Regions from separate parts of the Rhizobium sp. BK661 genome, predicted to be linked through region 1. Evidence: predicted binding sites of a transcription regulator. Region 1 holds the regulator's gene; each other region holds the start of a gene.
What was found. The regulator LexA, encoded in region 1, represses DNA repair genes until DNA is damaged. The targets are predictions, from matches to a motif close to TGTTCNNNNTGTGTTCNG.
Positions count from the first base shown of each region.

Region 2: FHX16_RS21715 (ATP-dependent helicase) is a predicted target of LexA. The motif match lies at 3,270-3,287, and genes of this name have one in related genera.
Region 3: FHX16_RS07825 (helicase-related protein) is a predicted target of LexA. The motif match lies at 2,083-2,100, and genes of this name have one in related genera.

Region 1 covers NZ_JANTYT010000009.1:121,956-129,326, reverse strand. Annotated here, with positions in the region: gene kdsA (3-deoxy-8-phosphooctulonate synthase) at 70-912, opposite strand; gene FHX16_RS19140 (VOC family protein) at 909-1,793, opposite strand; gene lexA (transcriptional repressor LexA) at 1,994-2,710, shown strand; gene FHX16_RS19130 (ComEC/Rec2 family competence protein) at 2,691-4,934, opposite strand; gene FHX16_RS19125 (hypothetical protein) at 5,026-5,247, shown strand; gene gltA (citrate synthase) at 5,438-6,727, shown strand; gene lpxB (lipid-A-disaccharide synthase) at 6,758-7,371, opposite strand, start outside.
Region 2 covers NZ_JANTYT010000012.1:74,552-81,922, forward strand. Annotated here, with positions in the region: gene FHX16_RS21710 (hypothetical protein) at 72-419, shown strand; gene FHX16_RS21715 (ATP-dependent helicase) at 738-3,227, opposite strand; gene FHX16_RS21720 (efflux RND transporter periplasmic adaptor subunit) at 3,639-4,805, shown strand; gene FHX16_RS21725 (efflux RND transporter permease subunit) at 4,802-7,371, shown strand, end outside.
Region 3 covers NZ_JANTYT010000002.1:306,534-313,904, forward strand. Annotated here, with positions in the region: gene epmA (EF-P lysine aminoacylase EpmA) at 1-440, opposite strand, end outside; gene efp (elongation factor P) at 592-1,161, shown strand; gene FHX16_RS07815 (YMGG-like glycine zipper-containing protein) at 1,297-1,560, opposite strand; gene FHX16_RS07820 (DUF3309 family protein) at 1,588-1,743, opposite strand; gene FHX16_RS07825 (helicase-related protein) at 2,258-5,296, shown strand; gene FHX16_RS07830 (RNA-binding S4 domain-containing protein) at 5,301-5,705, shown strand; gene fdxA (ferredoxin FdxA) at 5,899-6,237, shown strand; gene FHX16_RS07840 (CarD family transcriptional regulator) at 6,636-7,208, shown strand.

The sequences.
Region 1 (7,371 bases):
CGCTTTGCGCATGCTTCGCAGCGATATTCGTGCGTGGCCTATTACACGAACATGTCAGTCTTTTGAACGTCAGCTTTTCGCGATCGCGTCGAAGGCCAGGAGCTTTTCGAGAAGCCTCGGCATGTCCTTGAGATAGACCATGTTCGGACCGTCAGACGGCGCGTTGTCAGGATCTTCGTGCGTTTCGACGAACACACCTGCCACACCGACGGCAACGGCCGCGCGCGCCAGCGTCTCCACGAACTCGCGCTGACCGCCGCTGGAACCACCCTGCCCTCCGGGCTGCTGCACCGAATGGGTGGCGTCGAAAACAACAGGGGCGCCCATCGCCGCCATGATCGGCAGCGAGCGCATATCGGAGACCAGCGTGTTGTAGCCGAAGGAAGCGCCGCGCTCGCAAAGCAGGATATTCGGGTTGCCGCTGGAATTGAGCTTGTTCAAGACATTCTTCATATCCCAAGGGGCAAGGAACTGGCCCTTCTTGACGTTGATTGTGCGACCGGTTTTGGCGGCTGCGACCAGCAGGTCTGTCTGGCGACTGAGAAAGGCCGGGATCTGCAGGACGTCGACGACCGTCGCCACCTCGGTGCACTGCTCCTCGGTATGGATGTCGGTCAGGACAGGAAAACCGTATTCCTTCTTGAGGTCGGAAAAAACCTCCAGCGCCTTATCAAGGCCGATGCCGCGCTGAGCGGAGAGCGATGTCCGGTTCGCCTTGTCAAAGGAGGACTTGTAGACAAGGCCGATACCAAGCTTGTCGCAAAGCTCCTTCAATACACCGGCGACCATGAACGCATGCTCGCGGCTCTCCATCTGACACGGTCCGGCAATCAGCGACAGCTTGCCGGTATTCGAAAAGGTGACGCGGCCGGCGCCTTCGCCGACCGCGACTTCGGAATTTGTCTGGCTCATCGTTTCTCCTCGAAGGCGAAGAGCGCACCCTGCCCGGGCGCTGCCTTCACCAGAATTCGATTGTTCTTGCGCGTGTAGGTCATCCCGTTAGCAGCCAAATGCGCTTCTGTCACGGCGAGATCACCGACCTTGAAAACAACGGCAACGCCGCGCAGGCCGCGATCGTCTGAGGGTGCAGAAATATCGAAGTAGGCATCCAGTCCATCGGGGGACAGAACGATGATCCTGGCGTTGGGCGTTGCAACACTCACACCAAAGGCCTCGTTGATCACCGTCAGGCCGTGCGCCGCGGCGCGCACAAATGGCGCAAACGCCTTTGGGTCCGGCGCGCCAAGAACGATCTCCGCGATCCCGCCCACGCCATTTGGGTGCACTTGCAGCGCCCTTCGATCGGCAGGCAGCGGATTGACCCTCTGGCAGGTGAAAAAAAAGAAATCAGGTGCGCGCAGGTCAACTGCGAACGCGAGTTTGAATGCAGCAATGGCTTCCGAGCCGTCGGGCATCTTCATCGGCCGCTCGAACTGCAGCATCTCACCGCCGTTGATCTTCTCCGCAAGGAATCTAGCGTGGTCGCGGTCGGCGTCCCCCGTCGCGAAGACAACTGCGGACAGTCCATCCTCGCCGCATCGAAACCGAAAGGCACGGTCACGCGCGGTGAAGACGTTGCCCTTCCTCGCCGACGCCTCGTGCAGTTCGAGGCTGGCGACGCCCAGCGGCTCCAGATAAGTTTCGTCGGCGAAGAAGATACAGGCGTTCTCTGTTCCGAACGGGTGCCGCGCATCTGGCGCGACGGTGAATCCCAGCATTCCGAGGCGCTCGCGCGCAAGCCTGATGTTGGACACCGGCAGCACAATGTGGTCCAGCGGATGTGCTTCGCTCATGGCAAACTCCCCGGGGATTTGCGAAGATGTGCGCCGGGCAAGAGAACAATGCAACCCCCTTCTCCGCATTCACTCAAAAGCGACGCAAAAACTGAACAAGTTGCAGGCAAGTTTTACGAAAATTTAGGTACTTGCAGAACACATATGGAACATATAGTGTCTGTTCTGGCTTTGTTTCACAACTCTGGGGTTCAACTTCGATGCTGACGCGCAAGCAACAGGAGCTTCTTCTCTTCATTCACGAACGAATGAAGGAGTCCGGTGTCCCCCCATCTTTCGACGAAATGAAGGACGCTCTCGATCTCGCGTCGAAGTCGGGCATCCACCGCCTGATTACGGCGCTGGAAGAACGCGGCTTCATTCGCCGACTGCCGAATCGAGCCCGCGCTTTGGAGGTCATCAAGCTGCCAGAGGCATATAATCCCAGTCTCCAGCCGCGCCGCGGTTTCTCGCCGAGCGTGATCGAGGGCAGCCTTGGCAAACCTCAACCGGTGGCGCCGCCAAAGCCGGCCGCGCATGCGGACAATGGCAATTCGGCCTCTGTACCTGTTATGGGGCGGATCGCTGCAGGCGTGCCAATTTCTGCAATCCAGAACAATACGCACGACATCACGGTTCCGGCCGACATGCTTGGCCCAGGCGAGCATTATGCGCTCGAGGTGAAGGGAGACTCGATGATCGAGGCCGGCATCTTCGACGGCGATACGGTGATTATCCGCAACGGCAGCACCGCCAACGCCGGCGACATTGTTGTCGCACTTGTCGATGACGAGGAAGCAACCCTCAAGCGCTTCCGCCGCAAGGGCGCTTCGATCGCGCTTGAAGCTGCGAACCCGGCTTATGAAACGCGTATTTTCGGACCCGATCGCGTCAAGGTTCAGGGCAAGCTGGTCGGCCTCATTCGCCGCTATCACTAAAGACAGGCGGCTCTCCGTCGAAGGTGCCGCTTCGCCAATTGTATGCCCGATGCCGCATCCAGGGCCGGTCAAGTGTCGTATAGGCCGTCGTCACGACAGGCGTTCCCTGTTCGTCTATTCGTATCTCTGCCGCACCCGAGCGGCGCAAGGTTTCGCCCGTGAACAACAATGCACCTGACCGGCATTCGTTTGCGCGCAGACGAGCGGGCGTAACGACGATGTCGGCGGTGTCGCAGGCAGCGCCGACGTAGGCGGGATCTTCGATGATCGTCAGAACGTAGCCGCTGTCGTGCGCCGCTGTGCACCAAGCGCCTTTCAGGCAGACGAAACGGTTCTCAACGCCTCTCGCAACGACCTGCCGCAACGCGTTGCGAGCGTTATGCAATTCGTCGGCCGAGAGCCTCCGAGGCTTGCCGTCGCCGTCTCGCCGGCGGACTGGTTTGACACCCTCTATCAGGAGCGGCGGCCGGGCTTGCTCCGCAACCAGAGCCCTTCGCCATTGGTCGAAAATGAAGTCGGGTGGGCGCGTCCGGTTGGAAGCAATAACCTGATTGTCGACAATCGCGACGAGACCGCCATCCTCGGCAATGATGAAATCTGGCGCCGGTCTGGACGGCGCGAGCACAACGAGCAGAGTTGCCAACGCGATCGCAACAGCGCCGAGGTACCGCAGTCTGGTGCGCAGAAGCGCAAGCACGAGGAAGCCTGCGACGGCGACAGGAAAGTACCAAACCGGCAATCGGCCGATATCGACGTTGCCGCCCCATCCCGAGACCATCTTTGCAATGGCGATCACAATTTCGAGCCCGAAGCCGGCGATTTTCCAGGGAACGATATCGAGGCCAAACGGCGTCAGCAGCATCGCGAACATGCCCATAGGCATCACCACGAAGGAGATTACCGGCATGGCCATGAGATTTGCGGGCAATCCATAAGCGCTGAGCCGATGGAAATGTTCGACTGCAAAGAGCGCGGTCGAGAAGCCTCCGATCATTGAGGAAAGGAGGATGCCAGCAAAGAAGCGTGCGACAAAAACTACGGGCTTCACTGCCCTGACTTGCAGCAAGGGATGTTCGCGCGCGGCTCGCTTCGACCACATCGCATAACCGGCAACCAGCGCAAGAGTCGCCGCAAATGACATCTGGAAGCTCGCGCCTAGCGCCTCGGATGGAGACAAGAGCAGAATCACCCAAGCCGATAGGGCAATGTTGCGCAGACTGATTGACGGCCTGTCGAAGAATACAGCGGCCAGCATGATCGCCATCATGATGAAGGCTCGCTCTGCCGAGACCGCAAAGCCCGAGATCATGTAATAGGCTGTCAGGGCGACGAGCGCGCCAGCAGCTGCAATCTTCTTGGTCGGGTACGCCTGCGTAACGGATGGAAACAGGCTCAGCAGTTGGCGTAGGCCGACGAAGAAGATACCCGCGGAGAGCGCCATGTTGAGACCGGAGATTGCCACGATATGCGCCAGACCCGCCTGTCGCAGCGCGTCGGTGGTTTCCCGCGAGATCGCGCGCCGCTCGTCGGTGACAAGCGACGCCGCAAAGGCGCCGGTGTCGCCCGGCAGGATTCCACGGATGCGGTCTCCAATTCCGCTTCGAAGACCATCCAGCCAGTTGGCTCCGCGCTCCGAAATCGATGGTGTGCCGACCGCTGGCGGCATTGAAACGCTTGGCGAACCATAAAAGAAACCGTTCGCGCCAATCTCGTCGAAATAGGCGCTGAAGGCGAAGTCGTTGAGCCCAGGCAGCGCCGGTCCCGCAGGCGGGGTCAATCGTGCCCGTCCCGTCAACCACTCCCCGATTTCGAACGGTTCTTTCTGCCCACGCGCGACGACTGAAACCCGGTCTGGCGGCCGCCTAATCTGAGGCGACTGAGTGCCGGAAATGGAGAGGATATAGCGCCAACGACCCGCGCCATCCCCCTCCCGACGCTCGACCCGACCAGTGATCGTTGTGGTGACGGGCGTATCCAGTATGACGGTCGCCCTGCTCCGCGTTTCGTATTGGGCCGAAAGCATTCCCGCGACGCAAAGCAAGCCGGCCAGTGCTGAACTCCGGACAAACGGACGCCCTTGGCCCGCCGCCATTGCAACAGGTGCCAACACAACAACCCATGCCATCAAGCGCATCGTGGGAGGGTCACTTGCGAGTTCGAACCAGAGGACGGCGCCGGCTCCGAGGAAGACCGGCGAGAACAGAAACAACCGTCCATGTTCCATCTCCGCTGTCGCGGAACCTTGGAGCCATGAAGCCCAGTCCCGTGTCGCAGCTTTGATCCGTGTCGGCCACGCGATGGAGGACTGCGTGCGCATGGCCGGCAACAGCTTGGCGGCCGATCGATTCAACAGGAGAGACGGCTCCGCTGCACGCGCGGAAGCATCCGCGGCAGGCACGGCCTTCGTTACTTCAAATGGCTTCAACCCCGGCATGCATTTGCGCCAAAAAACAGCCGCCCTTGCAACCACAATGCAAGCTATCGAGGCGTCGGGCAATAATAATCGATTGAAATCTGAAGGAAAATCTGAACGCTGAAAAGCCAAGGATTATCATCGGCTTCTGCTATGCGCAGGGCTCATCGCAGCAGTGCCCAAAAGTTGATACTGCGATGCACAAAATGGCATCACGGTAACTTGGCATTAGGCGCGCGATCATATAGCAATCATCGACGACGCTTAACCCTATGGCGCTTTTATGGCGCCACCCGCCAGTTTGGAGGATCAGAATGACGGAACAAAGCGCAACACTGAAAATCGGTGACAAATCAGTCGATCTCGCCGTCAAGAGCGGCACGATCGGTCCTGATGTCATCGATATCGGCGCCCTCTACAAGAACACGGCTTCCTTCACTTACGATCCTGGTTTCACCTCGACCGCATCCTGTGAATCGAAAATCACCTACATCGACGGCGACGCCGGTGTGCTATTGCATCGCGGCTATCCGATCGAACAGCTTGCCGAGCACGGCGACTTCCTCGAAGTCTGCTATCTGCTTCTCTACGGCGAACTGCCGACCGCTGCCCAGAAGAAGGATTTCGACTATCGCGTCACGCATCACACGATGGTGCATGAACAGATGAGCCGGTTCTTTACGGGCTTCCGCCGCGATGCGCATCCGATGGCTGTCATGTGCGGCTGTGTCGGCGCGCTGTCCGCCTTCTACCATGACTCGACCGACATCACGGATCCGCATCAGCGCATGGTGGCAAGCCTGCGCATGATCGCCAAGATGCCGACACTCGCCGCCATGGCCTACAAGTATCACATCGGCCAGCCCTTCGTTTACCCGAAGAACGATCTCGACTACGCCTCGAACTTCCTGCGCATGTGCTTTGCAGTTCCCTGTGAGGAATATGTCGTTAATCCGGTGCTCTCGCGAGCAATGGACCGCATCTTCATCCTGCACGCCGACCACGAGCAGAACGCCTCGACCTCGACCGTCCGCCTTGCCGGCTCGTCGGGCGCGAACCCGTTTGCCTGCATCGCAGCCGGCATTGCATGCCTCTGGGGCCCGGCTCACGGCGGCGCCAACGAAGCAGCGCTGAACATGTTGACCGAAATCGGCACCGTTGACCGCATTCCGGAATACATCGCCCGCGCCAAGGATAAGAACGATCCGTTCCGCCTGATGGGCTTCGGTCACCGCGTTTACAAGAACTACGATCCGCGCGCCAAGATCATGCAGAAGACGACGCATGAAGTTCTCGGCGAGCTGGGCGTCAAGGACGATCCGCTGCTCGAAGTGGCGATGGAACTCGAGCGCATTGCACTGACTGACGAGTACTTCATCGAGAAGAAGCTCTATCCGAACATCGACTTCTACTCCGGCATCACGCTGAAGGCTCTGGGCTTTCCCACGACCATGTTCACCGTGCTGTTTGCTCTCGCCCGTACGGTCGGCTGGATTGCCCAGTGGAACGAAATGATCGAGGATCCGGAACAGCGCATCGGTCGCCCGCGTCAGCTCTATGTCGGTGAGCCGCAACGCGATTACGTGCCTGTTTCCAAGCGCTAATCAGCGATCACAGATAGCAAAGAAGCCCGGTCAGGAATGGCCGGGCTTTTTCTTTTGAAGGACATCGAGGACGATTTCGGCCGCATGTTCCCCCGGCGGCTTTTCGGTCTGCATTCTCTGCCAGAGAACGTCAAACCCTTCCATCATCGCCTGCCGTGGCAAGGTGTCCACCGACAGCTTCTCCATCCAGCGCGCAAAGCTGCCGCCTCGCACCACGTCGTTGATATACTCGGGCACAACGGCGTAGTCGGCGATCAGGTTCGGAAGGGCCGCGCTCCAGGTTTTGATCTGGCTGGTCATGAGCTTGATGATCCAGTCCGTCTTGTACGCCGAAACACACGGGACGCCGGTCAGCGCCAGCTCAAGCACGACGGTCCCAGATGCCGCCATGGCGGCATCCGCTTCGGTGAACGCCTGCCACTTCGCCTCGGCGCCGGCCACGATCTCCGGCTTGGTCGTCCACTCCTTGACGAACTCACGGATCATGGCCTCGCGGCGCGGCATCGTCGGCAAGACGAAACGCATCTCGCCGTTGCGCGCCACCAACTCGGTGACGGCGTCGCCAAAGTGGGGCAGCAGCTTGGTAATCTCGCTTGAGCGCGAGCCTGGCAGCAACATCACTGTCTTGCGGTCGGCCCGTGTCC
Region 2 (7,371 bases), on a different contig from region 1:
GCGAGCCGTGGTCTTGCCGATTCCGGGAATCTCTGCCTTTCTTTGCCGAAGGATAACCCGGAGCCCAAGCCATGACCGAGCCCGGTCCAGAAGAGAAGATCGACGCGACGTTCCGCAACGGCTCGCTGACGGCAGCCGGCATCATCCTCGGCTTTTCCCTGAGCTTCGTCAGCCGCTGGGTCTCGAATCCAAACGATTGGAGCCGGATCGACATTCTGCCGATGCTGCTGCTGACAGTGGGTATTGCGTTGCAGGTCAAGGTTTTCGCCGATCTGCTCGCCCGGGATTCGCTGATTGCTGCCAAGTATGACCGGGCCAGACGGTTGTTTCTGATCGGGATCGCGGTCGTCGCCGCCGGGATCGGGCTGGCATTGCTCAACGACATATTGGGGCTGGGTTCGATGCCGATCCTGGGGTGAGCGGGCGTCATGCCCGCTCTGCGAATTCGGACTTCCTCGCTGCCGCGGCAAGTGCCGCGTTCATGCACCCTCGATGTCAGGTCCCGAGAATGATGTGGTTGCAGGCAAAGGCGATGGTTGGACTGCTCAAGACGGCAATCATGAGCGAGGCTGCGATCAGAGATAGCGAATAACGTTTCATCTGCGTCCTCTTACTCTCCCGCGATCAGTGCGCGCGGGAGCGCAGTATGCGGGACGCGCCGCCGCAAACGAAGTCACGAATGGGTGAGGCCCGGATTCCGGAGAGAGCAAGGCTTTACGAAACGCACAATCCTCGCTTTACGAAACCCGTTCGACAAACCCATCCAAGACCCGCTTCTGCCCGGCACGGTCGAACTCGATCGTCAGCTTGTTGCCCTCGATCTCGACGATGTTGCCGTTGCCGAATTTCAAGTGGAAGACGCGGTCGCCGGTCTTGAATTTCGACGGTTCCGTGGCGGTCGATTTCGCCACCAGTTCGCCATCGATGGTGCGACCTCGCGGGCCGCTTTCGCCGTAACCGATGCGTTCGACGGCGTGGCCCGAGCGTGTGCCCCAGTTGTCGCGGGTGGCGTCCGTCTTGTTCTGCTGGGCACGCTTCCACCCGGGCGTCGAATAAGAGGAACTAGCGAAGGGATCAGCTTTGTCGAAGCGCGACTGGCCGTAACCGCCGCCGCCGCGACCGTAGCCACCATAGCTCTGTTCGGTTTCCGCAACCTCGACATGCGTTTCCGGCAATTCATCGAGGAATCGCGACGGTATGGTCGATTGCCAGAGGCCGTGGATGCGCCTGTTGGAGACAAACCAGATGTGGCAACGGTGCTTGGCGCGGGTGATGCCGACATAGGCAAGGCGGCGCTCCTCCTCGAGACCGGCGCGGCCGCTTTCGTCGAGCGAACGCTGGTGCGGGAACAAGCCTTCCTCCCAACCTGGCAGGAAGACGGTGTCGAATTCCAAACCTTTGGCGGAGTGCAGCGTCATGATCGAGACGGCGTCGAGGTTTTCGTTCTGCTCTGCGTCCATCACCAGCGCGACGTGCTCGAGGAAGCCGCGCATCGACTCGAAGCTTTCCATCGAGCGGATGAGTTCCTTGAGGTTTTCGAGACGGGTCGGCGCATCGGCCGACTTGTCGTTCTTCCACATGTCGGTGTAGCCCGACTCTTCGAGGATCTGCTCGGCAAGCTCGGTATGCGGCGTGCTCTCGAGCATCTCCTGCCAACGGCGGAATGATTGAACGACGTCGAAGAGGGCTTTGCGCGCTTTCGGCTTCAGTTCGTCAGTCTCGATCATGTCGGCTGCGGCTGCCAGCATCGGAATGTCGCGGGCCCGGGCATAATCGTGAAGCGCGCGCACGGTCGTATCGCCGAGGCCGCGCTTCGGGGTGTTGATGATGCGTTCGAAGGCAAGGTCGTCGGCAGGTTGGGCGACGAGGCGGAAATAGGCCATCGCATCGCGGATTTCCAGGCGCTCGTAGAACCGAGGGCCGCCGATGACGCGGTAGTTGAGGCCAAGCGTGACGAAGCGGTCTTCGAATTCGCGCATCTGGAACGAGGCGCGAACCAGGATTGCCATGTCGTTCAGCAGATGCCGCTTGCCGGTAGCGGCGCCACGCTGAAGCTGCTCGATCTCCTCGCCGATGGCGCGGGCCTCTTCCTCGGAATCCCACGAGGCGTGCACCTGCACCTTGATGTCCTCTGGATCTCTACGGTCGGTAAAAAGCGTCTTGCCGAGGCGGCCTTCGTTGTGGGCGATCAGGTGACCGGCGGCACCGAGAATATGCGCCGTCGAGCGATAGTTGCGCTCGAGCTTGATGACCTTGGCGCCCGGAAAATCCTTCTCGAAGCGCAGGATGTTATCCACTTCGGCGCCGCGCCAGCCGTAGATCGACTGGTCATCATCACCGACACAGCAGACATTCTGAAGTTCGCCCTTCGGACGTTGCGCAAGCAGCCGCAGCCACATGTACTGGGCGGTGTTGGTATCCTGATACTCGTCGACCAGGATGTAGCGGAAGCGGCCGTGATATTCCTTGAGAAGATCCGGGTTCTTCCGGAAGATCGCAATCGGATGCATCAGGAGGTCGCCGAAGTCGCAGGCGTTCAGCGTCGACAGCCGCTGCTGGTAGGCAAAGTAGAGTTCGCGGCCCTTGCCATTGGCGAAGGCGCGGGCGTCGCCTTCCGGAATGTCCCCCGGTCCTAGGCCCTTGTTCTTCCAAGTATCGATCATGCCGGCGAACTGCTTGGCAGGCCAGCGCTTGTCATCCAGGCCTTCTGCCTGGATCAGCTGCTTGATCAGGCGCACGACATCGTCGGTGTCGAGAATGGTAAAATCGGAGCGAAGTCCGACGAGTTCGGCATGGCGGCGCAGGAGCTTGACGCCGATCGAATGGAACGTGCCGAGCCAAGGCATGCCCTCGACCGCGCCGCCGACGAGAACGGCAATGCGCTCCTTCATCTCGCGTGCAGCCTTGTTGGTGAAGGTGACGGCAAGAATCTGCGAGGGAAATGCGCGGCCGGTGTTGAGGATATGGGCGATGCGCGTCGTCAGAACGCGCGTCTTGCCGGTACCCGCGCCCGCAAGCACGAGAACGGGGCCTTCCAGCGTTTCGACGGCTTCGGTTTGCTCAGGGTTCAAGCCAGAAAGATAATCGGGACGCTTGCCGCCACCGCGCGCAGCCATGGCGCGGGCGGCGAGCCCTCCAGCGGCCGGAGCGGCAGGAGCCGGCTGCTTGCGCGGCGCCTCATCCGGCTCTTCATCGAAGAAGGGGATATCGTCGAAACTATTGCTCATGGCGCGTAATGTAGTGATTCGGGATGGAAAGGCCAGAAAAGATGTTCTGCTTTCATTCCCCTCGATGCCAGCTTTCCTCAGCTTACGCCGGGCATTCGAGAAAGCCGGCTCCGGGAACTGCCCGCATATGCGGCAAGAGACAGCTGCGGTTGCGCGTAAGCATCGTCAATAAACGTTAGGAAACAAAACCGTCATTTGACGTTGAGAACGAAATTCTACAACACGGTCCAGAGGGTTGAGAGTTGCCACAACAGTAACTCAGTCTTGATATTACAATTCAGTAATGCGGGACCAATTCGCTTGCCGGTGGTCAGCAAAGGGACAATATTGTCGCAGACGCGCGGCAATTTGTCCTGCGAACGCCTCTTTCGATAGACCCTGGACTAGCCTCGAGTCCCTCTGGAGACGTGAATGCCATTTTGGAAGCAGTTTGTAGTTTGCGTTGTCGTAATTGCGGCCGGCTTTGCCGGATGGGTTTACTTTGTGCCTGGGGCCGGCGAGACGCTGCGTAAGGCCGGTTTTTCAGAGGTTTCAAAATTGGCGCCCAGCGAGGCTAGTTCGCAACCGGCCGCCGGCGGAGAGGGACAACGGCGGCGTGGCGGTGGCGGCGCCAATGCTCCGGTTCTCGTCGCCACTCAAGCTGTCGTCCGTGGTGTCGTCAATGATCGCTTGAGCGCCATCGGGACGGGAGATGCCATTCGTTCTGTGGTGGTCATGCCGCAGGCGAGCGGCACGATCCGCGAGATTCTGATCAAGTCGGGCGATAGGATCACCAAAGGGCAGGTTCTGGCAAAGCTGGACAGCGAAGAGCAAGTCATCGCTCGCGGCCAGGCTGATGTCGCGTTGAAGAGCGCTGTCGAGAAATCCAGCCTCTACCACAACATCAAATCCAGCGTGTCGCGCATGGATGTCTTCGATGCCGAGATCGCGGAGCAGGGTGCACGCTTGCAGTTGCAGGCAGCCGAACTCAATCTTGAGCGCCGCAGCATCGTTGCGCCGATCGACGGCATTGTCGGCATCATCCCGGTCAACATCGGCGACAACGTTTCGACGACGACACCGGTCGCGACGCTCGACGATCGGACCGAAATCCTCGTCGACTACTGGGTGCCTGAACGCTTCGCCAACACGATAACAGTCGGCCAGCCGGTCGAGGCGACGTCGGTCGCCCGACCGGGACGCGTTTTTTCAGGTGTGGTCGAAGCAATCGACAACCGTATAGACGCCGCAAGTCGGACGATGCGCGTGCGGGCCCGGATCGACAACGCCTCCGACGAGTTGCGCGCGGGCATGTCCTTCAATGTCGGAATGAAATTCGGCGGCGACCGATATCCGGCGGTCGATCCGCTTTCAGTCCAATGGGACTCGCAAGGGGCATTTGTTTGGCAGGTCGTCGATGGCAAGTCCGGCAAAGTGCGGGTCAGTATCGTGCAGCGCAATCCAGACTACATTCTCGTCAAGGCTGATCTGAAGGATGGCGACGCCATCGTTACCGAGGGCCTGCAGCGCGTCCGTGAGGGCGGCGCGGTGCGGGTTGCCGGCGAAGTCGCGTCGAATTCGGAGCCCGTCACGCAATGAACGTGATTGAAATGCAGGACAAGCCGGCTTCCGGCAAACAGACATTTACGGCGCTGTTCGTCCGGCGCCCGATCCTTGCGCTGGTTTTCAATGCCCTGATGATTGTCGCCGGCCTTGCAGCCTATGCCGGGATCGAAGTGCGCGAACTGCCTGATGTCGATCGGCCCGTCGTCACCGTTCGCACCACGTTCGACGGTGCCTCGCCGCAGACGATCGATCAGGAACTGACGAAGGTGATCGAGGGGGCGGCCGCGCGCGTCAGCGGCCTCAAGTCGATTTCCTCCAGCTCGCAGTTCGGCCAGAGCCGGGTGACGCTGGAATTCTCCGATTCCGTCGATCTCGCGGTTGCCGCAAACGATGTGCGCGATGCCATCGGTCGCATCGCCGATCGCCTGCCCGAAGAGGCGGATGCGCCACAGATCGTCAAGGCGGATTCGGATTCCCAGCCGATCATGCGCCTCGCAGTCACCTCGTCCAAACTCAACATGGACGATCTGACCCTTCTCGTCGAAAACCAGGTCATCGATCGCCTTGCCTCGGTCGACGGCGTGGCCGATGTCGAAACCTATGGCGACCAGGAGAAGGTTTTCCGCGTCGACGTCAACCAGAGCGAGCTCGCGAGTCGAGGGCTGACCGTCGGGGATCTCACGAAGGCGCTGTCGAGCGCGGCTCTTGACGTGCCCGCAGGATCGCTCAAGAGCCCGACGCAGACGATCGTCGTGCGTGCGATGGCAAGCCTGCAGACGCCGGAAGACTTCTCCAACGTCATCCTGCAGAACCACGTTCGCCTCGGCGATGTGGCGAACGTGACACTTGGGCCGCGCGACGGGCAGACGGCGCTGCGCTCGAACGGCGTCCCTGGCATCGGTCTCGGCATCATTCGCCAGGCGCAATCAAACACTCTGAACATCTCGAACGGCATCAAGGATGCTGTCGCCGAGCTCTCCAAGACGCTGCCTGAGGGCACGCGGATCGCCATCACCAGCGATGATGCCGTGTTCATCCAGGGCGCGATTCATGAGGTCGTGCTGGCGCTCATTCTCGCTGCCGTCATCGTCACCATTGTTATCTATCTCTTCCTCAGAGATTGGCGAGCAACGATCATTCCGGCGGTCAGTATGCCGGTGGCTTTGATCGGAACGCTGGCGGCTGTCTATCTCGTTGGCTTCTCGATCAACATCCTGACGCTGCTTGCGATCGTGCTGGCAACCGGTCTCGTCGTCGACGACGCCATTGTCGTTCTCGAAAACATCGTGCGTCGACGCTCGGAAGGCATGGGGCCAAGGGCGGCTGCCGTGCTTGGCACGCGCGAGGTATTCTTCGCCGTCATCGCGACGACGGCAACGCTTGCCGCGGTCTTCATTCCCTTGTCCTTCCTGCCGGGGCAGGTGGGTGGGCTGTTCCGAGAATTCGGTTTCGTGCTCGCTTTCTCCGTCGGCCTTTCGTCGATCGTCGCCTTGACGTTGTGCCCAATGCTGGCCTCGCGGATATTGACCAAGGAGATGCTCGAAGATCACGGCCTTCTCGGACGTTTCGGCACATGGTTCGCCGATGCCTACCGTTGGTCGCTGCATGCCTGCCTGAATGCCCCGCTGATCGTCATCGTCGCTTGCCTGATTTTCGCGGGTGCGGCGGTCCTCGCGTTCCAGACGGTCCGCAGTGAGCTGACGCCGAATGAAGACCGAGCGCTGGTGATGATGCGCCTGACGACCCCCCAGGGTTCCAGTCTAGAATACACGCGCGACAAGATGCAGCTGGTCGAAGAGTATCTTAAGCCGCTCGTCGACAGCGGTGATATCAGCAACATCTTTTCCATCTCCGGGCAGGGCGGACAGGTCAATAGCGGCTTCATGGTGCTGACATTGGCGCCTTGGGGCGAGCGTCAACGTACGCAGGCAGAGATCGTGACAGACATCAATCGCACGGCTGCGAGGGTCCCGGCGCTCCGTGGCAACGCCATCCAGTCGAACAGCCTGCGCATTCGCGGCGCCGGCAACGGCCTGCAGATGGCTCTTGTTGGCAACGATCACGAGGCGCTGACGGCCGCGGCCGCCCAATTGGTCCATGCACTGGACGCGACCGGGCATTACGATACGCCGAGATTGACCAACGAACCGACCCAGGCTCAGGTGTCTGTGACGATCGACCGCGAGCGCGCCTCGGATCTTGGGATCGACATCACCGGCCTTTCGACGGCCATGCAGTCGCTGCTTGAGGGGCGCTCGGTCGTCGACGTCTTCGTCAAGGGCGAAGCCTACCCGGTACTGCTCACCTCGAACACACGGCCGCTCGACGACCCGACGGATCTCGAGAATGTGTTCCTCAAGACCGGTGATGGCAAGATTGTCCCGATGTCGGTGATTGCATCGCTGACGGAAAGCTCGGTCGCACCGCAGCTGAATCGCGAACAGCAACTTGCTTCGGTTGCGATCACTGCGGGCCTGAGGGGTGGCCTCTCCCTCGGAGACGCGGTCAAGGAGGCAACTGAAATCTCCAAGTCGATCCTGCCCGCCGGCGCTCGCCTTGTGCCCCTCGCGGAGGCCGCAACGCTTGAGGAAAACTCGAG
Region 3 (7,371 bases), on a different contig from region 1:
GCAGCAAGGGCCAGAATGCGAACGCAATCCATCATCAGACTCTCATAGCTTTCGCCCACGCGATACCATTCAAGCATGGTGAATTCCGGATGATGCAACGGACCGCGCTCGCGGTTGCGATAAACGTGAGCGAAGCAGGCGATGCGCTGTTCTCCGGCCGAAAGCAGTTTCTTGCAGGCAAATTCAGGCGAAGTGTGCAGATATAGCGGCGCTGCTGTCTGGCCGTCAGTCGTCAGCGCTTTGGTGGCAAAGGCGTGCAGATGCGCCTCGTTGCCTGGCGACACTTGCAGCGTGGCAGTGTCGACCTCCAGAAAGTCCTCGCTTATGAAATAGCCGCGCAGGGCCGTCTGGATCGCATTCCGCCCGAGCAGGAACGGGCGGCGGTCCGCATGCACGCTCGGCGTCCACCACGGCGATACTTTGGCGATCGAGGGTTTCATCGACATCGTCCTGGCCGGTCTATCCAACGCTGGGGCTGGCTATTTGCCGGATTTTAGGTTAGTTGCGCCCCCAAAGAACAATCAGTTGCGTCTCGGAGGCCGTATCGACAGTCCTCTACGACGCCAAAAGCCGAGTTACAAGGAAGTCTTAATGGTCAAGGTCATCGCCTCTTCCGTCCGCAAGGGCAACGTTCTCGACGTAGATGGCAAACTCTACGTCGTTCTGACTGCCCAGAACTTTCATCCGGGCAAGGGCACGCCGGTCACCCAGGTTGACATGCGTCGTATCGTCGACGGCGTAAAGGTTTCCGAACGCTGGCGTACGACCGAGCAGGTCGAGCGCGCCTTCGTCGAAGACGTGAACTTCCAGTATCTTTACGAGGACGGCGAGGGGTTCCATTTCATGAACCCGGTGACCTATGACCAGGTGGTCGTGAACGATGAAACGATGGGCGATCAGAAGGCCTACCTGCAGGAAGGCATGACCTGCATCCTGTCGATCCATGAAGGTGTTCCGCTAGCCCTCGAGCTGCCGCGCCACGTCATTCTCGAAATCACCGAAACCGAACCGGTTGTGAAGGGCCAGACGGCGTCGTCTTCCTACAAGCCGGCAATGCTTTCGAATGGCATCCGCACCTTGGTACCCCCGCATATTGACGCCGGCACGCGCGTCGTTATTGCAACGGAAGACAATTCCTACGTCGAACGCGCCAAGAATTGATCGATCGACAGCCGTGAATCAGAGGTCGCGTTTGCAGCGCGGCCTTTTTCTTTCTTACGGCTTTCGCCAAATAAAAAAGCGCCGGTCTAGTCGGCGCTTTGAACTTTCAAATCATGCCCAGCAGGGCAGCCCGGCCTAGTAGCGCGGGCAACGGGCCTCGTAGCGACGGCCATATCGGTCTCTGTAGACGCAGTAACCGCGACGCTCAACGGACTGGCCGATCAATGCGCCAGCAAGACCGCCGGCTACGGCACCAATTGCTGCCCCACCCCAGCTGTGGCTTACAGCACCGCCAATAATGGCGCCGCTGCCTGCACCAATCGCGGTTCCCTGTTCCGTCGCCGTACAGGACGCAAGCGCGCCAACCAGTGCACCAATAAGCACAATCTTTTTCATCATGACATATCTCCCAGATTTTTCCGTCGCTTAGATACGACCGAGCAACACAAGAATAATAATAATCACGAGAACTAGCCCTAAACCTCCGGAAGGTCCATAGCCCCAGCCGCGGCTGTAACCCCAATTTGGTAGAGCTCCGATCAAAAGCAGAATAAGGATAATGAGAAGTATGGTTCCAAGCATGGTTCAAGTCCTCGACGTCATTACACCAGGAATGGACCAGAAACACGCATCACCGATTTTTGTTCCGCGTGTATCAAATGTTTAGCTTTGGCGGCAAAATCATACGAACCACATCGTTTTCTGCCGCTCCATGGAATGCAAGTAACATCGCGAAAAGGCTCCGGCAGAAATTCGCCTTAAGATTTTCGACAAAGGCAGTTGACAGAATGGATGCAAATCGCGCTGCACGCATGACGTGAATTTTCCGATTCAGCATCTTGTGGGAAAAAGCGATTCAAAATCAATACTTAGCCGTGAACAAACACTGAATCAGCCGGAGTCAGCGATTCGTCTCCGATTCGTTCTCAAGCTGTTCCGAATCGGAAAACGAGCAATCTGCAAGCTATTCGCGCAACAGAAACTGCGGAGGAAATTCAAATCAGCCCTTGCCTTTGCGACAACGGCTGTCCATGTGTTGTCTGCTTCGGAGAGGAGCTGACTTGATCTGGGGCTCCCCGGCCTCATCTGCAGGACCATGACACTGACATCGCAGCCGATGATACTGAGTGGACGCGGGGTAACCGCGGTGCTCGGGCCAACCAATACCGGCAAAACGCATTATGCCATTGAGCGCATGGTTGCACATGGCACCGGCGTGATCGGCCTGCCGCTGCGACTGCTGGCGCGTGAGGTTTACACGCGCGTCGCCGAAAAGGTCGGAGTGCAGAATGTTGCACTGGTGACGGGCGAGGAGAAGATATCGCCTCCCAATGCCCGCTTTTCGGTCTGCACGGTCGAGGCAATGCCACGCGAGACCAAGGCAGCGTTCGTCGCCATTGATGAAGTTCAGCTCGCTGGCGATCTGGAGCGGGGGCATATCTTCACGGATCGTATTCTGCATTTGCGCGGTCGCGACGAAACGCTGTTGCTTGGCGCCGGTACGATGCGACCGATCTTGCAGCAACTTCTCCCTGGGATCACGGTGGTTGAGCGACCCCGGCTTTCCCACCTTTTCTATGCTGGACAGAAGAAGATCACGCGCCTGCCGCAGCGCTCGGCAATCGTCGCCTTCTCGGCGGATGAAGTCTACGCGATCGCCGAATTGATCCGCAGACAGCGCGGCGGAGCGGCCGTCGTACTTGGCGCCCTTAGCCCGCGCACGCGCAACGCACAGGTAGCGCTTTATCAGGCTGGAGACGTCGAGTATCTGGTCGCGACCGATGCGATCGGCATGGGGCTCAATCTCGACGTCGACCACGTCGCCTTTGCTCAAGATCGCAAATTCGACGGCTATCAGTTCCGCAACCTGAACCCCGCCGAACTCGGGCAGATTGCAGGCCGTGCCGGCAGGCACGTTCGCGACGGGACGTTTGGCGTCACAGGCCAGGTCGATCCCTTTGACGAGGAGCTGGTCGAACGCATCGAAGGCCATGAGTTCGACAATGTGAAAGTGCTGCAATGGCGCACGAAGAACCTCGATTTCGCTTCCATTCACGCGCTACGCACAAGCCTCGAGACCGGACCCACTGTTCCCGGCCTGACGCGCGCCTTGCCTGCGGTCGACCAGCAGGCGCTGGAACACCTGTCGCGCTACCCGGAAATCATCGACCTTGCAACCAATCCATCGCGCGTCGAGAAGTTGTGGGAGGCCTGCGCGCTTCCGGACTACCGGCGCATTGCGCCGGCGCAACATGCCGATCTGATCTCGACCCTCTTTTCCGATCTCGTTCGCTATGGCACGGTAAACGAGGACTTCCTCGCCGAGCAGGTCCATCGCGCGGACCGAACAGACGGCGAGATTGACACGCTTTCGGCGCGAATCGCGCAGATAAGGACTTGGACCTATGTGTCGAATCGGCCCAATTGGCTTGCCGATCCGACACACTGGCAGGAAAAGACGCGGGAAATCGAAGATCGATTGTCCGATGCGTTACATGAAAGGTTGACGAAACGCTTTGTTGATCGCAGGACATCTGTGCTCATGAAGCGCCTGAGAGAGAATGCGATGCTGGAAGCTGAAATCAGTGTAAATGGCGATGTCTTCGTTGAAGGACATCATGTGGGGCAGTTGTCGGGATTCCGATTCACGCCCATTTCGGGAGCGGAAGGGCCGGACGCCAAGGCTGTTCAGTCTGCTTCGCAAAAGGCGCTCGCTTTGGAATTCGAGGCACGTGCTGCGCGCCTCCATGCGGCCGGCAACGGCGATCTCGCGATCAGCTCCGACGGCGCGATCCGTTGGTTGGGCGATCCGGTAGCGCGCCTTGCGGGCAGTGATCATGTGATGCGCCCGCGCGTCATCCTGCTCGCCGACGAGCAGCTGACCGGCAATGCCCGCGACCACGTGGCAGCCCGTATCGAGCGCTTCGTCAATCATCACATCAGCACGGTTCTGAAGCCGCTCGACGATCTGTCGCGTGCCGAAGACCTGCAGGGCCTGGCAAAGGGTCTGGCGTTCCAGCTCGTCGAGAATCTCGGCGTCCTGTTCCGACGCGACGTGACCGAAGAGGTGAAGTCACTGGATCAGGATGCGCGCGCCTCGATGCGCCGCTATGGCGTCCGGTTCGGCGCCTATCACATCTTCGTCCCTGCCCTTCTGAAGCCTGCTCCAGCCGAGCTCATCACGCTTCTCTGGGCGCTAAAGAACGACGGTCTCGACAAGCCGGGCTACGGCGATCTCATTCCCGTTCTGGCTGCAGGCCGCACGTCGGTGGTGACAGATCCAGCTTTCGAGCGCACCTTCTACAAGCTGGCCGGCTTCCGATTCCTTGGCAAACGCGCAGTTCGCATTGACATCCTGGAGCGCCTTGCGGATATCATCCGCCCGTTGCTTCAGTGGAAGCCTGGCCAGGCCAACCGTCCTGAAGGTGCATATGACGGCCGTCGCTTCACGACAACGACCGCCATGCTTTCGATCCTCGGTGCAACGCTCGAGGACATGGAAGAGATCCTGAAGGGGCTCGGCTATCGCGCCGATGCCGTAAAGGCAGAGGAGGCAGCAGCTCATCTGTCGGTTCAGGACGCCTCGACAGCGCCGACGGCCGAGACCGCAACCGAAGAGAGCGCGGAGAAGGCCGATCACGACGATGCCGACAGCGCGTCGGAGGAGCCTGCCTCGGAGGCTCCCACCGTTGAGGTCGCGGCTGAAGAACAGCCGGTTGCCGCAACGTCGGAAGAAGCAGAGGAACCGAAGCCGGTTCTTCTTTGGCGCCTCGGTGGCCGTACGGACAATCAGCGTCAGGCCCGCAGCCCGGGTGGCGAACGCCGCGGCGGCAACAATCGCGGCCAAGATCGCGGAAATGGCCAGCGTCGCCAAGGTGGTGAAGGTGGCGAGGGCCGTGATGGCAACCGCCAGCATCGCGGCAAGGATGGCGGTAAGCCGCAACAGGGACGGGGCGATCGTAACGAACAGCGCGGCGACCGTCAGGACCGCGGCGATCGCAAGGACCGCAACAACAACCGCGGCGGCCCGCAGCCGTTGCGCTTCGAGGCAAAGCCCCCACGCAAGGAAAAGCCGATCGATCCGGATTCTCCCTTCGCAAAGCTCGCTGCCTTGAAGGAGCAGATGAAGAAGTAAGCGCATGGGCGGGGAGACACAGCCAGGAGGCGGTTCGCGGCAACGCATCGACAAGTGGCTGTTCTTCACGCGCATGGTGAAATCGCGCTCGCTGGCACAAAGCCACATTCAATCCGGACATGTCAGGATCAACGGCGAGCGCGCCCTCCAGCCGAGCCAAATGGTCAAAGCCGGCGACAAGATCGAGCTGGCTCTTGAGCGGCGCGATATTGTCCTTGTCGTCAGGTCGGGCGGCGAGCGGCGTGGTCCTTACGAGGAAGCTCGGCTGCTTTATGAGGACCTGACGCCTCCGCCCGACGAGACAAAACGCCTCACCCCTTATGAGCAGGCAATGCGGGCCACAGGGGCGGGACGACCCACCAAAAAGGAACGTCGTGCAATCGACAAGCTGATGTCGGACGAGGATTAGAAAACTCTATCCGAACTGCCGGGTTTTGCGATTTCTTTATTCTTGAAATCCTCGGGCAAAGCCGGTACGTCACAATCAACTTGCCGGATAGCGTGAATGCCTCCCAAGCATCTCACTGCTTCCTTTCCGGTTGGGGAAAGGCGCGACGTTCCAGGTTGCCCGGCCCCATTGTATGGAAGTCCTGGAGTTCTTCATGACCTATGTCGTGACCGACAATTGCATTCGCTGCAAATATACCGACTGCGTGGAAGTCTGCCCCGTCGATTGCTTCTATGAGGGTGAAAACTTCCTCGTCATTCACCCTGACGAATGCATAGACTGTGGCGTTTGCGAACCGGAATGTCCCGCCGAGGCAATCAAGCCTGATACGGAGCCGGGCCTCGACAAGTGGCTCAAGGTCAACGCCGAGTATGCGAGCATCTGGCCGAACATTACGGTCAAGAAGGACGCCATGGCCGAAGCGAAGGAAATGGACGGCGAGACCGGCAAGTTCGAGAAGTACTTCTCTGAGAAGCCCGGATCGGGTGACTGATCCTTCATTCTCGCTACTAGGGCCTGAAACCGGGTTCAGTGAGCCAAAAAACGCCTGAAGTGTGTCCGCGGCATATGGGTGTCATGTGTTGCGCGCATGACTCAGGCGCAGTAAATTATTGATTTCCTCATATTTTTGTGATAGCTTTCGGACACTGATCCATTTGCGGCATGAAGCATGCCCAAACCACCACGAAAGCAAAACAAATCCAAAAACGCGGTTTCCGTGACATATCAACGCCTTGAGCCGTGAGGTTCCAAGCTTGTGCGCATGGATATGTTTGCTTTTATCCGGTGGGACCAGAAGTAAGTCACCCGACGGATCTGACCGTCTCACCCGGGCCTGACTGACCCGGCTCCGGCTGCAGCCGGAAGCGTAACAGGGAGTGTTTGAATAGAATGACGACCCAGCAGAAAAAACCTTCTTCCGCACGTCACGGCTTCAAGACCGGTGAATCGATCGTGTACCCCGCACATGGCGTCGGTACCATCAGCGCTATCGAAGAGCAAGAAGTAGCAGGCATGAAGCTTGAACTTTTCGTTATCGATTTCGAGAAGGACAAGATGCGCCTTAAAGTGCCGGTCGCCAAGGCCATGAGCATCGGCATGCGTAAGCTCTCCGAGACCGATTTCGTCGAGCGTGCATTGAAGGTTGTGCAGGGCAAGGCGCGCGTTAAGCGTACCATGTGGTCCCGTCGGGCGCAGGAATATGATGCAAAGATCAATTCCGGCGACCTCATTTCCATCGCTGAAGTTGTCCGCGATCTTTATCGCGCCGAGAACCAGCCGGAGCAGTCCTATTCCGAACGCCAGCTTTACGAAGCTGCGCTTGACCGCATGGCACGCGAAATTGCTGCGGTGAACAAGATGTCGGAAACGGAAGCTGTCCGCCTCGTAGAGACCAATCTCAACAAGGGGCCGAAGCGCGGCAAGGCGATCGAAGAAGACGAATCTCAGGACGAAGCTGCATAAGCTCCCTGTTTTTCCTGCAAAAAAACCCGGCCTTGTGCCGGGTTTTTTTTGGAACTTTTTCTCTGCTGGCACGTTTCAATAATGTAGCTGCGGACCGCGTCGGGAACTGACATCACCCTCGAACGCTCGCATATCTGTAAACGTTCGATGAGGAGCGGATCAT